One region of the Streptomyces sp. NPDC048623 genome, then DNA from elsewhere that is predicted to be linked to it. Evidence: predicted binding sites of a transcription regulator. Region 1 holds the regulator's gene; the other holds the start of a gene.
What was found. Region 1 encodes HrcA, which represses chaperone genes, less so after heat shock. Its sites were predicted from a motif close to TTNGCACTCNGNNNNNCNGAGTGCNAA; they were not measured.

Region 1 (8,064 bases):
TCCGGCCAGGGTCCCGACGACTGGAAGTCGCTCAGCTGGGCCCAGGCCGCCGAACGCGTCCACGCCATCGCCGCTGGCCTCATCGACCTCGGCGTCGAGCCCGAGGAGCGGGTCGCCCTCGCCTCCGCCACCAGGGTCGAATGGATCCTCGCCGACCTCGGCGTCATGTGTGCCGGCGCCGCCGTCACCACCGTCTATCCGCAGACCAACGCCGAGGAGTCGGCGTTCATCCTCTCCGACTCCGACTCGCGCGTCCTGATCGCCGAGAACGCCGCCCAGCTCGCCAAGGCCGTCGAACGGCGTGCCGAGCTGCCGCACCTCCACCACGTGGTCGTCATCGACACCGAGGGCGTCGACACCACCGACGAGTGGGTGCTCACCCTCGCCGACCTGGAGGCCCGCGGCAAGGCGTACCTGGAGAAGCACCCCGAGGTCGTCAAGGAGCGGGTCGCCGCGATCACCGCCGACCAGCTCGCCACCCTCATCTACACCTCCGGCACCACCGGCCGCCCCAAGGGCGTGCGCCTGCGCCACGACAGCTGGTCGTACATGGCCAAGGCCATCGCCGCCACCGGCCTGGTCACCCAGGACGACGTGCAGTACCTGTGGCTGCCGCTCGCCCACGTCTTCGGCAAGGTGCTCACCTCCGGCCAGATCGAGGTCGGTCACGTCACCGCCGTCGACGGCCGTATCGACAAGATCATCGTCAATCTGCCGATCGTGCAGCCCACCTACATGGCGGCCGTCCCCCGCATCTTCGAGAAGGTCTACAACGGTGTCGCGGCCAAGGCCCGCGAGGGCGGCGGCGCCAAGTACAAGATCTTCCAGTGGGCCGCCGGGGTCTCCCGCGAGTACGCCAAGGTCACCCAGGACAACTTCCGCCGCACCGGCACCGCCTCCGCGCCCTTCGGCCTCGCCGCCAAGCACAAGATCGCCGACGCGCTCGTCTACAAGAAGCTCCGCGAGGCCTTCGGCGGCCGGCTGCGCGCCGCCGTCTCCGGCTCCGTCGCCCTCGCCCCCGAGATCGGCTACTTCTTCTCCGGCGCCGGCATCCACATCCTGGAGGGCTACGGCCTGACGGAGTCCTCCGCCGCCTCCTTCGTCAACCCCGGCGAGGCCTACCGCACCGGCACCGTCGGCAAGCCGCTCCCCGGCACCGAGGTGCGCATCGCCGACGACGGCGAGATCCTGCTGCGCAGCCCCGGCATCATGGAGGGCTACCACGGCCTGCCGGAGAAGACCGCCGAGGTCCTGGAGCCCGACGGCTGGTTCCACACCGGTGACATCGGCGAACTCTCCGCCGACGGCTACCTGCGGATCACCGACCGCAAGAAGGACCTGTTCAAGACCTCCGGCGGCAAGTACATCGCCCCGACGGAGATCGAGGGCCAGTTCAAGGCCGTCTGCCCGTTCGTCTCCAACATCGTGGTGCTCGGCGCCGACCGGAACTACTGCACCGCGCTCATCGCCCTCGACGAGCCCTCCATCCTCGGCTGGGCCGCCGAGCACGGCCTCGCCGGGAAGTCGTACGCCGAGGTCGTCGCCGCCCCGCAGACCGAGCAGCTCATCGAGGGCTACGTCACCCGCCTCAACGAGGGCCTGCAGCGCTGGCAGACCATCAAGAAGTTCCGCCTCCTGCCGCGCGACCTCGACGTCGAGCACGGCGAGCTCACGCCGAGCCTGAAGATGAAGCGCCCGGTGGTGGAGCGGACGTACCAGCACCTGATCGAGGAGATGTACGCGGGGGCGCGGGAGGCCTGAGCCGCAGGCCGCTGACCTGGGCTCTTCCCGGGTGCGTGGAGTTATCCACAGGACCGGCGGGACCGTCGGGCAGTACGCGACAATGGCTGCATGCCTTCCGTACTGCCTGATGGTGAGCCCATGCCCGAGGACGGGGCGCTGCCCGCCCACGCCCTTCGGGGTGCCGGGGAGCGACCCCTCGGGTTCTATCTGCACGTGCCGTACTGCGCCACCCGGTGCGGTTACTGCGACTTCAACACCTACACCGCGAGCGAGCTGCGCGGTGCCGGCGGGGTGCTCGCCTCGCGGGACAACTACGCGGGGCAGGTCGTCGAGGAGATACGGCTGGCCCGCAAGGTGCTCGGCGACGACCCGCGGCCGGTGCGGACCGTCTTCGTCGGCGGCGGCACGCCCACGCTGCTCGACGCGGGCGACCTCGTGACGATGCTCGGCGCGATCCGGGACGAGTTCGGGCTCGCCGACGACGCCGAGGTGACCACGGAGGCCAACCCGGAGTCCGTCGACCCCGCGTATCTGGCCACGCTGCGCGAGGGCGGCTTCAACCGGATCTCCTTCGGCATGCAGAGCGCCCGGCAGCACGTCCTGAAGGTCCTCGACCGCACCCACACCCCCGGGCGGCCCGAGGCCTGCGTCGGCGAGGCGCGGGCGGCCGGCTTCGAGCACGTCAACCTCGACCTCATCTACGGCACGCCCGGCGAGTCCGACGACGACTGGCGGGCCTCGCTCGACGCGGCGATCGGCGCCGGACCCGACCACATCAGCGCCTATGCGCTGATCGTCGAGGAGGGCACCCAGCTCGCCCGGCGCATCCGGCGCGGCGAGATACCCATGACCGACGACGACGTGCACGCCGACCGGTACCTGATCGCGGAGGACGTGCTCTCCGGCGCGGGCTTCCAGTGGTACGAGGTCTCCAACTGGGCCACCTCCGACGCCGGCCGCTGCCTCCACAACGAGCTCTACTGGCGCGGCGCCGACTGGTGGGGCGCCGGCCCCGGCGCCCACAGCCACGTCGGCGGCGTCCGCTGGTGGAACGCGAAGCACCCCGGCGCGTACGCGGCCGCCCTGGCCGCAGGCCGTTCCCCCGGCGCCGGACGCGAGGTCCTCACGGAGGAGGACCGCCGCGTGGAGCGGGTGCTCCTGGAGCTGCGCCTCCGCGAGGGCGCCGAGCTCGGCCTGCTCAAGCCGGCGGGCCTGGCCGCGGCCGGCCGCGCGCTCGGTGACGGGCTCCTGGCGGAGGAGCCGTACGCCCAGGGCCGGGCGGTGCTGACCCTGCGGGGCCGGCTGCTGGCGGACGCGGTGGTGCGGGACCTGGTGGACTAGCCGGGGCCCCGGCGTGCCTACGGTGCCGTCACGAAATCGATCAGCTCCTCCACCCGGCCGAGGAGTTCCGGTTCCAGGTCCTTGTAGGAGGTGACCCGGGACAGGATGTGCTGCCAGGCCGCGCCGGTGTTGTCCGGCCAGCCCAGGGCGCGGCAGATGCCGGTCTTCCAGTCCTGGCCGCGGGGGACGGTGGGCCAGGAGGGGATGCCGAGGGCGGAGGGTTTCACCGCCTGCCAGATGTCGATGTAGGGGTGGCCGACGACGAGGACGTCGGGGGAGGAGACCTGGGCGGCGATGCGGGACTCCTTGGAGCCGGTCACCAGGTGGTCGACCAGGACGCCGAGCCGGGCGTCCGGGGCCGGGGCGAACTCGGCGACCACGGCCGGGAGGTCGTCGACGCCCTCCAGGTACTCCACGACCACGCCCTCGATCCGCAGGTCGTCGCCCCAGACCCGTTCCACCAGTTCCGCGTCGTGCCGGCCCTCGACGTAGATCCGGCCCGCGCGGGCCACCCGGGCCCGGGCGCCGGGTACGGCGATCGAGCCCGAGGCGGTACGGGCGGGCCGGGACGGGGCCGGGCCGGAGGGGCGGACCAGGGTGACCGGGCGGCCCTCCAGGAGGAAGCCGCGCGGCTCCAGCGGGAAGACCCGGTGCTTGCCGAAGCGGTCCTCCAGGGTCACGGTGCCCGCCTCGCAGCGGATCACCGCCCCGCAGAAGCCCGTCGTGGCCTCCTCGACCACGAGGTCACGGTCGGCCGGCACCTCCGGCACGGGCGCCGAACGCTTCCAGGGCGGGGTGAGATCCGGGTTGTAGCTGCGCATGGGCTCGATTCTCGTCGATGACGCGTCAGTTCTCGGGCGTGGCCCGCTCGTTCGGGCGAGGCGACGGCACTCGCTACGACACCGCGAAGCGGCGTGCCAGTTCATCGCGCTGGCGCCGTACGAACGCCGCGTCCACCGCCGCGCCGTGCCCCGGCACGTACACCGCGTCCTCCCCGCCGAGGGCGAGCAGCCGGTCGAGGGCGGCGGGCCAGCGCGCCGGCAGGGCGTCCGGACCGGCCTGCGGCTCGCCGGACTCCTCGACCAGGTCGCCGCAGAACACCACCTCGCGCCCGCCCGGGACGGGGACCAGGAGGGCCAGGTCGTGGCCGGAGTGGCCGGGGCCGACGTTGGCCAGGAGGACCTGGCGGCCGCCCAGGTCGAGGGTCCACTCGCCGGTCACGGTGTGCCTCGGCGCGACGAGCACCTCGGCCGCCTCCGCCGCGGCCGCCTCGTCCACCCCCTGCCGTACCGCGTCCTCGCGCAGCGCCCCCGCCTCCTGCCGCAGCAGCGCGTCCACACCCACCGCGCCGAACACCTCGGCCCCGGCGAAGACCGCCGTGCCGAGCACATGGTCGAAGTGCGGATGGCTGAGTGCGATGTGTGTCACCCTGCGGCCGCCCGTGAGAGCCGCCACATCCGCGTGCAGCTCGGTGCCCTGCGCGAGCGTGGCGCCCGTGTCGTACAGCAGCACCGCGTCCCGGCCGACGACCAGGCCCGCCGTGGCGTCCCAGCCCGCCAGCCTGCACTGGCCCACGCCGGGCCCCAGGCGCTCCCAGCCCCGTTCCTCCCAGCCGATGCCGTCTTCCCCGTCGATTGTGGAGTGGTCCCCGTCGATGTTCCTGCCGTGATCCATACCGTGACGCTAATACCGTGAGCCGCTCCGACGCCGCCTCCTTGCCAGGAGCGACGTCCGCCGCCGTACACTGGCCGGGGGATTGCTGGCACTCGGACAGGGCGAGTGCCAAAACCGGAGCAACCGGAACCGGAACGACAGAACGACAGCTGGAGGTGCGCGCGATGCTCAGCGAACGCAGGCTCGAGGTGTTGCGCGCCATCGTCCAGGACTATGTCGGCACCGAGGAGCCCGTCGGCTCCAAGGCGCTGACCGAGCGCCACCGCCTCGGCGTGTCGCCCGCCACCGTCCGCAACGACATGGCGGTCCTGGAGGAGGAGGGCTACATCGCCCAGCCCCACACCAGCGCCGGCCGCATCCCCACCGACAAGGGCTACCGCCTCTTCGTCGACCGGCTCGCCGGCGTCAAGCCGCTGTCCACCCCCGAGCGGCGGGCGATCCACAACTTCCTCGACGGCGCCGTCGACCTCGACGACGTCGTGGGCCGCACGGTGCGGCTGCTCGCGCAGCTGACCCGGCAGGTCGCCGTCGTGCAGTACCCGTCGCTGACCCGTTCGACGGTCCGGCACGTGGAACTGCTCGCGCTGGCGCCCGCCCGGCTGATGCTGGTGCTGATCACCGACACCGGCCGGGTCGAGCAGCGTGTCGTCGACTGCCCGGCGCCGTTCGGCGAGACCTCCCTCGCCGATCTGCGGGCGCGGCTCAACAGCCGTGTCGTCGGCCGCCGTTTCGCGGACGTGCCGCAGTTGGTGCAGGACCTGCCCGAGTCCTTCGAGGAGATCGAGGACCGCGGCACGGTCTCGACCGTGCTCGCGACCCTCCTCGAAACCCTCGTGGAGGAGCAGGAGGAGCGGCTCATGATCGGCGGCACCGCCAATCTGACCCGCTTCGGACACGACTTCCCCCTGACGATCAGGCCCGTCCTGGAGGCCCTTGAGGAGCAGGTCGTGCTCCTCAAGCTCCTGGGCGAGGCAAAGGAATCCGGCATGACCGTACGGATCGGGCACGAGAACGCCCATGAGGGCCTCACGTCCACATCCGTCGTCTCGGTCGGCTACGGTTCCGGCGGCGAGGCAGTCGCCAAACTCGGCGTGGTCGGACCGACCCGCATGGACTACCCCGGAACGATGGGAGCGGTACGCGCAGTGGCACGTTACGTCGGACAGATCCTGGCGGAGTCGTAAGTGGCCACCGACTACTACGCCGTACTGGGCGTACGCCGCGACGCGTCGCAGGACGAGATCAAGAAGGCCTTCCGCCGACTCGCCCGCGAGCTCCACCCGGACGTGAACCCGGATCCGAAGACCCAGGAGCGGTTCAAGGAGATCAACGCCGCTTACGAGGTGCTGTCGGACCCGCAGAAGAAGCAGGTCTACGACCTCGGCGGCGACCCGCTGTCCGCCTCCGGCGGCGGCGCGGGGGCCGGTGGCTTCGGCGCGGGCGGCTTCGGGAACTTCTCGGACATCATGGACGCCTTCTTCGGTACGGCGTCCCAACGCGGCCCGCGCTCGCGCACCCGGCGCGGCCAGGACGCGATGATCCGCCTGGAGGTCACCCTCGACGAGGCGGCCTTCGGCACCACCAAGGACATCCAGGTCGACACGGCCGTCGTATGCGCCACCTGCTCCGGCGAGGGCGCCGCGCCCGGCACCTCCGCGCAGACCTGTGACATGTGCCGCGGCCGCGGCGAGGTCTCCCAGGTCACCCGGTCCTTCCTGGGCCAGGTCATGACCTCGCGCCCCTGCCCGCAGTGCCAGGGCTTCGGCACGGTCGTCCCGACCCCGTGCCCCGAGTGCGCGGGTGACGGGCGCGTCCGGTCCCGCCGCACCCTCACCGTCAAGATCCCGGCCGGTGTCGACAACGGCACCCGGATCCAGCTCGCGGGCGAGGGCGAGGTCGGCCCCGGCGGCGGCCCCGCCGGCGACCTGTACGTCGAGATCCACGAGATCCCGCACGAGACCTTCCAGCGCCGTGGCGACGACCTGCACTGCACGGTCACCCTGCCGATGACGGCGGCGGCCCTCGGCACGAAGGTGCAGCTCCAGACCCTCGACGGTCTGGAGGACGTCGACATCCGCCCGGGCACCCAGTCCGGCCAGTCGATCCCGCTGCACGGCCGCGGCGTCACCCACCTGCGCGGCAACGGCCGCGGCGACCTGATCGTGCACGTCGAGGTCCAGACCCCGACCAAGCTCGACCCGGAACAGGAGCGCCTGCTGCGCGAACTGTCGAAGCTGCGCGGCGAGGAACGCCCGCAGGGCCAGTTCCAGCCGGGGCAGCAGGGGCTGTTCTCGCGGTTGAAGGACGCCTTCAACGGGCGGTAGGCGCCGGACTGCCGGGGGTCCGGGGGTTGTCCCCCGGGCCGGCACAGGCAGCCGGGACAGCAGGGCCTGTTCTCGCGGTTGAAGGACGCCTTCAACGGGCGCTGAGCCCGGTTTCGTACGCGTACGTTCGTGAGGGGCGTCCCGCACTCTGTGTGGGGCGCCCCTCACGTTGCGGGGTCGTCGGGGCGGCATGACACGATGCCTGCATGTCCACCGCACTGAACGATCTCTCGCGTCTTCCGATCGTGCAGGCCCCCATGGCGGGTGGCGCCTCCTGTCCCGAGCTCGTCGGTGCCGTGTGCGAGGCCGGGGCGCTCGGCTTCCTGGCCGGCGGGTACAAGACCGCCGGCGGGCTCTATCAGGAGATCAAGCAGGTCCGCGCGCTCACCGCGCGCCCCTTCGGGGTGAACCTCTTCATGCCGCCGGGCGGCCAGGCCGCCGACCGGGCCGCCGTCGAGGTGTACCGGCACCAGCTGGCGGGCGAGGCGAGCTGGTACGAGACCCCGCTCGGCGACCCCGACCACGGCCGGGACGACGCGTACGACGCCAAGCTGGCGATCCTGCTCGACGACCCGGTCCCCGTCGTGTCCTTCACCTTCGGCTGCCCCGACCGCGACGCGCTCGACGCGTTCGCCCGCGTCGGTACGTACACGATCGTCACCGTCACCTCGGTCGCGGACGCCCGTACCGCCGAGCGCGCCGGTGCCGCCGCCATCTGTGTGCAGGGCATCGAGGCGGGCGGGCATCAGGGCACGTATCGTGACGACTCGGCCGACGCGCCCGGCACGGGCAGCGGGCGTGGGCGCGGGCTGCTCGCGCTGCTCACCGAGGTGCGCGAGAGCGTGCGCCTGCCGATCGTGGCGACCGGCGGGATCATGCGTGGCCGGCAGATCGCGGCCGTGCTCGCGGCCGGTGCCGATGCCGCGCAGCTCGGCACGGCGTTCCTGGTGTGTCCCGAGTCGGGTGCGCATCCGCTGCACAA
Region 2 (8,064 bases), on a different contig from region 1:
ACGGACTGACGGACTGGCCGACCGAGGGACCGAGGGACCGAGGGACCGAGGACGATGGCGCGGGCGGGCTCACGCCTGCGCCATCGTCCTCAGGTGCTCGGCCAGCCGGTCGTACTGCTCCCGCACCCCCGTCTCCATCCCCGCCGCCAGCGCCTGGTCCCGTATCTCCGTCGTCGGCCAGAGCGACGTGCTGGTCAGGGCCGTACCGCCGTCCGGTGTCGCGTCGAAGGTCAGCGTCACATGGACCGGGTCGGCGCCCGGCATCTGCTCGAAGAGCTCCGTGTAGACGAGGCGCTCGCCCGGGACGATCTCCTCGTACGTGCCGGAGAAGACGATCTCCTGGCCGTCGGGGCCCCGCTGGCCCCAGCGCCACGTGCCGCCCGGCCGCAGGTCGATGTCGCAGACGGACATGGTCAGGGCGGCGATCCCGTACCACTCCCGTACGTGCTCGGGCCGCGTCCACGCCTCCCAGACCCGGGCCGGCGGCGCGTCGAAGGTACGGGTGATGACCAGCTCGCGGTCCGCCGGTGTCGTCAGCAGCGTGATCATGGCGTACTCCCGCCGTGAGGGTCTCCCCTCACCAGCATCACCCCGAACGCCCGAGGGCGGCACCCCCGGCTGGGAGTGCCGCCCTCGGCAGGAAACTGGGTCGACCCCGTGCACCGGACGGAATCCGGCGCATCGAGAGGATCAGACTCAGAAGTCCATGTCACCGCCCGGCATGCCGCCACCGGCCGGCGCGGCGGCCTTCTCCGGCTTGTCGGCGATGACGGCCTCGGTGGTGAGGAACAGGGCCGCGATGGAGGCGGCGTTCTGCAGCGCGGAGCGCGTCACCTTGGCCGGGTCGATGATGCCCTCGGCGATCATGTCGACGTACTCGCCGGAGGCGGCGTTCAGGCCGTGGCCGACGGGCAGGTTGCGGACCTTCTCCACCACGACGCCACCCTCGAGGCCGGCGTTCACGGAGATCTGGGTCAGCGGGGCGGCCAGCGCCTTGCGGACGATCTCGGCACCGGTGGCCTCGTCGCCGTCCAGCTCCAGCTTCTCGAAGACGGAACCGGCCTGCAGCAGCGCCACGCCACCACCGGCGACGATGCCCTCCTCGACGGCGGCCTTCGCGTTGCGGACGGCGTCCTCGATGCGGTGCTTGCGCTCCTTGAGCTCGACCTCGGTCGCGGCACCGGCCTTGATGACGGCGACGCCACCGGCGAGCTTCGCCAGGCGCTCCTGGAGCTTCTCGCGGTCGTAGTCCGAGTCGGAGTTCTCGATCTCGGCGCGGATCTGGTTCACGCGGCCCGCGACCTGCTCGCTCTCGCCGGCACCGTCGACGATGGTGGTCTCGTCCTTGGTGATGACGACCTTGCGGGCGCGGCCCAGGAGGTCGAGACCGGCGTTCTCCAGCTTGAGGCCGACCTCCTCGGAGATGACCGTGCCGCCGGTGAGGATGGCGATGTCGTTCAGCATGGCCTTGCGGCGGTCGCCGAAGCCCGGGGCCTTGACGGCGACGGACTTGAAGGTGCCGCGGATCTTGTTGACGACCAGGGTCGACAGGGCCTCGCCCTCGACGTCCTCGGCGATGATCAGCAGCGGCTTGCCGGACTGCATGACCTTCTCCAGGAGCGGGAGCAGGTCCTTCACGGAGGAGATCTTGGAGTTGACGATGAGGATGTACGGGTCCTCGAGCGCGGCCTCCATGCGCTCCATGTCGGTCGCGAAGTACGCCGAGATGTAGCCCTTGTCGAAGCGCATGCCCTCGGTGAGCTCCAGCTCCAGACCGAAGGTCTGGGACTCCTCGACCGTGATGACGCCTTCCTTGCCGACCTTGTCCATGGCCTCGGCGATGAGCTCGCCGATCTGGGTGTCGGCGGCGGAGATGGAGGCGGTGGAGGCGATCTGCTCCTTGGTCTCGACCTCCTTGGCCTGGTCGAGCAGCGCACCGGAGACGGCCTCGACGGCCTTCTCGATGCCGCGCTTGAGGGCCATCGGGTTGGCGCCGGCGGCGACGTTGCGCAGGCCCTCGCGGACCAGGGCCTGGGCCAGAACGGTGGCGGTGGTCGTACCGTCGCCGGCGACGTCGTCCGTCTTCTTGGCGACTTCCTTGACCAGCTCGGCGCCGATCTTCTCGTACGGGTCCTCGAGCTCGATCTCCTTGGCGATGGAGACACCATCGTTGGTGATCGTGGGGGCGCCCCACTTCTTCTCGAGGACGACGTTGCGGCCCTTGGGGCCGAGGGTGACCTTGACGGCGTCAGCGAGCTGGTTCATGCCGCGCTCGAGACCGCGCCGGGCCTCCTCGTCGAACGCGATGATCTTGGCCATGTGAAGTGGTCCTCCCGGACATGGGGTGGATAACGCTCCAGGACCGCGCCGACGCCCGCGACGGACGGTCGGCGCGTCCTCGTGGTTCCTTGCCCCACGCGGCCGGCGACCTCGTCTGCCCGATCCTCGTAGCACTCTCAGCGTGAGAGTGCTAACGCCAATGATTAGCACTCGGCCTATGTGAGTGCAAGCGACTACGGAGGATCCGCCCGTCCTGTGGACGCGCACGGGCACCCGAGGGGCGCCCGCCCGCAGGAACGCGCGAGGGGCCCGCATCCCGGTCAGGATGCGGGCCCCTCGACGGAAGTGCGTCGGTGGCCGATCGCGCCGCGCTCAGGCGGTGGCGAGCTTGACCATGTCCGCCTGCGGGCCCTTCTGGCCCTGCGAGATCTCGAACTCGACCCGCTGACCTTCTTCGAGGGTGCGGTAGCCGTCCATCTGGATCGCGCTGTAGTGGACGAAAACATCCGCACCACCGTCGACCGCGATGAAGCCGTAGCCCTTCTCCGCGTTGAACCACTTGACGGTGCCCTGAGCCATGCCTAACTCCCCTATTACTGGCCCTTGCGCGGATCCGCACTTCGCGGACCCGGGTCAGACCCTGCGCCGGAACGCGTCGACCGCGGCTGAATGTATCTGCCCAACTGCCCTCTGCAACAGGTCAATCGGACGAGAATTCTGGGCACGACGGAATGGGGAATCAGGGAGAACTGGCCGAATTACGGGGCAAGTCGGGCCCGGCAAAAGGCGCACATGGGGCAGATGGCGCGGGCACTTTGGCTGCTTCTTGTCGGGTCGGGGCGCATTCTCATATGCACCTGGCAACAGCAGCGGAGGGGACTTCCCCAACTCTACCGCGCTCAACCCTGCAGAATTGCCCCTTCCGCTTCTTCCCGCGGAAGGGGCAATTCAGTACTGATCGGTAATCCCGACGGGTACCGCCGGTAAGTCCCGTCTCGGCTCAGCAGCCGCCGGCGACGGCCGGGATGATCGAGACGCCGGCGCCGTCCGGCGTGGCCGTCTCCAGGCCCTGCTCGAAGCGCACGTCGTCGTCGTTGACGTACACGTTGACGAAGCGGCGCAGCTTGCCCTGGTCGTCGAGGACGCGGGCGGCGATGCCGGTGTGGTTCTTCTCCAGGTCGGCGATGACCTCGGCGAGGGTGCCGCCCTCGGCGGGGACCTCGGCCCGGCCGCCGGTGTAGGTGCGGAGGATGGTGGGGATGCGGACGTTCACGGCCATGTCTTCGTAACCTCTCAGCGTTCGGGCGGGTCTCAGTGGGCCAGGCCCGCGTCGCGGAACGCGTCCAGGCTCGGGCGGATGGTGGCGGTCGCCTGCGAGCCTTCGGCCACGGCGTCCAGGGTCTTGAGGCCGTCGCCGGTGTTGAGGACCACCGTCGTCAGCGTGGGGTCGATGAGCCCCGCCTCGACCAACTTCTTCGTGACGCCGACGGTCACGCCGCCCGCGGTCTCGGCGAAGATGCCCTCGGTCTGCGCGAGCAGCCTGATGGCCTCGACGACCTGCTCGTCGTTCACGTCCTCGACCGCGCCGCCCGTCCGGCGGGCGATGTCGAGGACGTACGGGCCGTCGGCCGGGTTGCCGATGGCCAGCGACTTGGCGATGGTGTTGGGCTTCTGGGGCCGTACGACGTCGTGGCCGGCCTTGTAGGCGACGGAGACCGGGGAGCAGCCCTCGGCCTGGGCGCCGAAGAGCTTGTACGGCTTGTCCTCGACCAGGCCGAGCTTGATGAGCTCCTGCAGACCCTTGTCGATCTTCGTGAACTGGGAGCCGGAGGCGATCGGGATGACCAGCTGGTCGGGCAGCCGCCAGCCGAGCTGCTCGCAGATCTCGTACGCGAGGGTCTTGGAGCCCTCGCCGTAGTACGGGCGCAGGTTGACGTTGACGAAGCCCCAGCCCTCGCCGAGCGGGTCGCCGATGAGCTCCGAGCAGAAGCGGTTGACGTCGTCGTAGTTGCCCTCGATGGCGACGAGGTCGCCGCCGTAGACGGCGGCCATGACGACCTTGCCCTGCTCCAGGTCGTGCGGGATGAACACGCAGGAGCGGAAGCCGGCGCGGGCGGCGGCGGCGCCGACGGCGCCGGCCAGGTTGCCGGTGGAGGAGCAGGAGAGGGTGGTGAAGCCGAAGGCGCGGGCGGCCTCGATGGCCTGGGCGACGACCCGGTCCTTGAAGGAGTGGGTCGGGTTGCCGGAGTCGTCCTTGACGAAGAGCTTGCCGGGCTCGACGCCGAGCTCGCGGGCCAGGTTGTCGGCCTGGACGAGCTTGGTCCAGCCGGGGTTCAGGTTGGGCTTGTCGGCGACGTCGGCGGGGACGGGCAGCAGCGGGGCGTAGCGCCAGATGTTCGCGGGACCGGCCTCGATGCGCTTGCGCAGCGCCTCGGGGTCGCCGGTGGGCAGGTCGTAGGCGACTTCGAGCGGGCCGAAACAGAGCTCGCAGGCGAAGATCGGGCCGAGCGGGAAGGTCTCACCGCATTCGCGACAGGAGAGCGCGGACGCGGGACCGAGGTCGACGGAGGTGGTCGCGGATACGACGGTCTGAACAGCCATGGAGGCGAGGCCCTTTCTCCTCATCTTCCTCATGGCGAACGTCGCCATGAGACGGATTTGGCACCTTCCCTAGTCGGGGGACCTCGCTGGAGGACGAGTAGTGACCGACTGGAGGGTTGCCGGGGCTTCAACGGGCCGTATCCCTCTGCCCCTCTGGATGAGCGGTATTCGGTTGTGAAACGCGGGCGGCACCCCGACATGCATCGGACATCCGCGTTGTTCAAGACTGTAACCGAAGCCTTCGAGGGTGGAACCGGTCGTCCGATCCGCGAGATGGAGATCACGTTGCTGGAAGAAGTGGAGCGCTGGCTGGCCCGGCGGTCCTGGTCGGTGGCCGACCGTCCGCTGGAGCGGGTCCTCGCGGCCAAGCGGGGGACGACCGTCAGCGTCGTGCTGCCGGCACTGAACGAGGAGGCGACGGTCGGCGCGATCGTCTCCGTGATCCGCCGCGAGCTGATGACGGACGCGGTGCCGCTGGTGGACGAGCTCGTCGTCGTCGACTCGGGTTCCACGGACCGTACGGCGGAGGTGGCCGCGGCGGCCGGCGCGCGGGTGGTGGCGCGGGACGCGATCCTGCCGCGGATACCGGCGGTGCCCGGCAAGGGCGAGGTGCTGTGGCGGTCACTGATGGTGACCGAGGGGGACATCGTCTGCTTCGTGGACGCGGACCTGAAGGACTTCTCGGCGGACTTCGTGACCGGCATCGTGGGCCCGCTCCTGACGGACCCCGAGGTGCAGTTCGTGAAGGCGATGTACGACCGCCCGCTGGGCGATGCCCCTGGTCAGGGGGGCCGGGTGACGGAGCTGGTGGCGCGGCCGCTGCTCAATCTGCACTGGCCGCAGCTGGCGGGTTTCGTGCAGCCGCTGGGCGGCGAGTACGCGGCGCGGCGCTCGCTGCTCGAACGGCTGCCGTTCCCGGTCGGTTACGGAGTGGAGCTGGGCCTGCTCGTCGACGCGCTGCACACGGTGGGCCTGGACGCGCTCGCGCAGGTGGACGTGGGGGTCAGGAAGCACCGGCACCAGGACGGGCGGGCGCTGGGCCGGATGGCGGCGGCGATCTACCGGACGGCGCAGCTGCGCCTGTCGCGCGGGCATCTCGTACGGCCGCGGCTGACGCAGTTCGAGCGGGGCGAGGACGGGGAGCCGGGCTTCACCCCGCGTACGTACGAGGTGGACACGGAGGAGCGGCCGCCGATGACGGAGATCGCGGAGTACGCGGAGCGCCGACGCGTGGCCTGAAACCTCGGCGTCACGGTCTCAAATACGTACGTTTGAGCGTTTACGGGACGGGCTAGGTTCGCCGTATGGCTTCTGTGCTCGTCGCATCCAACCGCGGCCCGGTCTCGTACACCGTGCGGGACGACGGATCGCTGAACGCCCGGCGGGGCGGCGGCGGCCTGGTCTCGGGCCTGAGCGCGGTGTCGTCCGAGGACAGCGTGTGGGTGTGCGCGGCGCTCGGGGAGGGTGACCGGGAGGCGGTGCGGCGCGGGGTCGCCGAGCCGGGTGTCCGGATGCTGGACATCGCGCCGGAGGTGTACGCGGACGCGTACAACGGCATCGCGAACTCGGTGCTGTGGTTCCTGCACCACCATCTGTACGACGTGCCGCGCGAGCCGGTCTTCGACGCGGCCTTCCGCCGCCGCTGGGAGTCGTACCGCGCCTACAACCGCGCCTTCGCCGAGGCGCTCGCGGACGCCGCCGACGAGGGCGCGGCGGTGCTCGTGCAGGACTACCACCTGGCGCTGGTCCCCGGGATGCTCCGCGAGCTGCGCCCGGACCTGCGGATCGGGCACTTCACGCACACGCCGTGGGCGGCGCCGGCCTACCTGCGCATGCTGCCGGAGGACATCCTCCAGGAGCTGCTGTGGGGGATGCTCGGCGCGGACGAGCTGGGTTTCCACACCTGGGGATGGGCGTCCGCGTTCATCCAGGGCGCCCGCATCGACAGCCCCCAGGGGTACGCGGAGGGCGTGTGGCCCAGCGGGGACCCCTGGCGCGGAGTGGAGCACGGCCGGTGGGACGGCCCGGGCCGGAGCAGACGGCGCACCCGGGTGCGTGCGTACCCGCTGGGCGTGGACGGCGACGACCTGCTCGCCCTGGCCCACCGCCCCGAGGTGGACGCCCGCCTGGCCTCACTCCGTGCCGAGGTCGGAGACCGGAAGACCATCGTCCGGGTCGACCGCACCGAGCTGTCGAAGAACATCCTGCGCGGCCTCCTCGCCTACCGCGAACTGCTCACCACCCACCCCGAGTGGCGCGGCCGGGTCGTCCACCTGGCCTCCGCCTACCCCTCGCGCCAGGACCTGGAGTCCTACCGCGCGTACACGGCCTCCGTCGTCGCCCTCACCGAGGAGATCAACGCCGAGTTCGGCACCCCCGACTGGCAGCCGGTCCTGGTCTCCGTCGAGGACGACTTCACCCGCTCCCTCGCCGCGTACCGCCTCGCCGACGTGGCCCTGGTCAACCCGGTCCGCGACGGCATGAACCTGGTCGCCAAGGAGATCCCGGTGGTCTCCGAGGCCGGCTGCGCGCTCGTCCTCTCCCGCGAGGCCGGCGCCCACGAGGAACTCCGCGGGGACGCCCTGACGGTGAACCCCTTCGACATCACAGAAACCGCCGAGGCCCTCCACGACGCCCTGTCGATGCCCCCGACCGAACGCACCGACCGCACAAAGCGCCTCGCCACCGCGGCCACCGCCCTCCCACCCCAACGCTGGTTCCTGAACCAACTGGAGGCCCTGCGGGAGCAGTCCTAGCGGACGTCGACGAAGTCGGCGTTCGAGATGCGGGGCTGCGCCCAGGTGGTGGCCGGGTAGTACCAGCGCCAGTAGCCGTCGGCGGACGCCGTGAGCGAGGCCTTCAGGTAGCCGGTCGAGTTCGTCGTCACGGTCCTCACCGTGGTGTACCCGGTGCACGGATACGTGCAGTACTGGAGCTGGACGGACTGTCCGGAGAGAGCGGTCCAGGTGTTGGTGTCCCAGTTGGCCGCGGTGAGCCTGCCGGAGGCGGTGAGGGTGGTGCCCTTGCGCACCGGCTCGGGGCCCGCGTCCATCGTCAGGGCCGTCTGCCGACGCAGGCCGACGGACGGGAAGTCGCCGCTCGCGTAGTCCCCGTCCTGGGCCTCCACCTGGACGTAGGCCCACCAGCCGTTCCGCCCCGCGAGCGAGTTGTAGATCACGTCGG

Region 2: groL (chaperonin GroEL) is a predicted target of HrcA. The motif match lies at 2,484-2,510, and genes of this name have one in related genera.

The regions. Positions count from the first base shown of each region.
Region 1 covers NZ_JBEZHV010000047.1:13,095-21,158, forward strand. The annotation lists gene AB0C73_RS35425 (long-chain fatty acid--CoA ligase) at 1-1,761, shown strand, start outside; gene hemW (radical SAM family heme chaperone HemW) at 1,852-3,084, shown strand; gene AB0C73_RS35435 (DUF3097 domain-containing protein) at 3,102-3,905, opposite strand; gene AB0C73_RS35440 (MBL fold metallo-hydrolase) at 3,979-4,758, opposite strand; gene hrcA (heat-inducible transcriptional repressor HrcA) at 4,923-5,942, shown strand; gene dnaJ (molecular chaperone DnaJ) at 5,943-7,082, shown strand; gene AB0C73_RS35455 (nitronate monooxygenase) at 7,289-8,064, shown strand, end outside.
Region 2 covers NZ_JBEZHV010000001.1:135,138-143,201, reverse strand. The annotation lists gene AB0C73_RS00720 (hypothetical protein) at 1-9, shown strand, start outside; gene AB0C73_RS00715 (SRPBCC family protein) at 70-549, opposite strand; gene groL (chaperonin GroEL) at 697-2,319, opposite strand; gene AB0C73_RS00705 (cold-shock protein) at 2,653-2,859, opposite strand; gene AB0C73_RS00700 (MoaD/ThiS family protein) at 3,281-3,559, opposite strand; gene thrC (threonine synthase) at 3,592-4,905, opposite strand; SAM riboswitch class I at 4,899-5,045, opposite strand; gene AB0C73_RS00690 (glucosyl-3-phosphoglycerate synthase) at 5,167-6,120, shown strand; gene AB0C73_RS00685 (trehalose-6-phosphate synthase) at 6,186-7,637, shown strand; gene AB0C73_RS00680 (calcium-binding protein) at 7,634-8,064, opposite strand, start outside.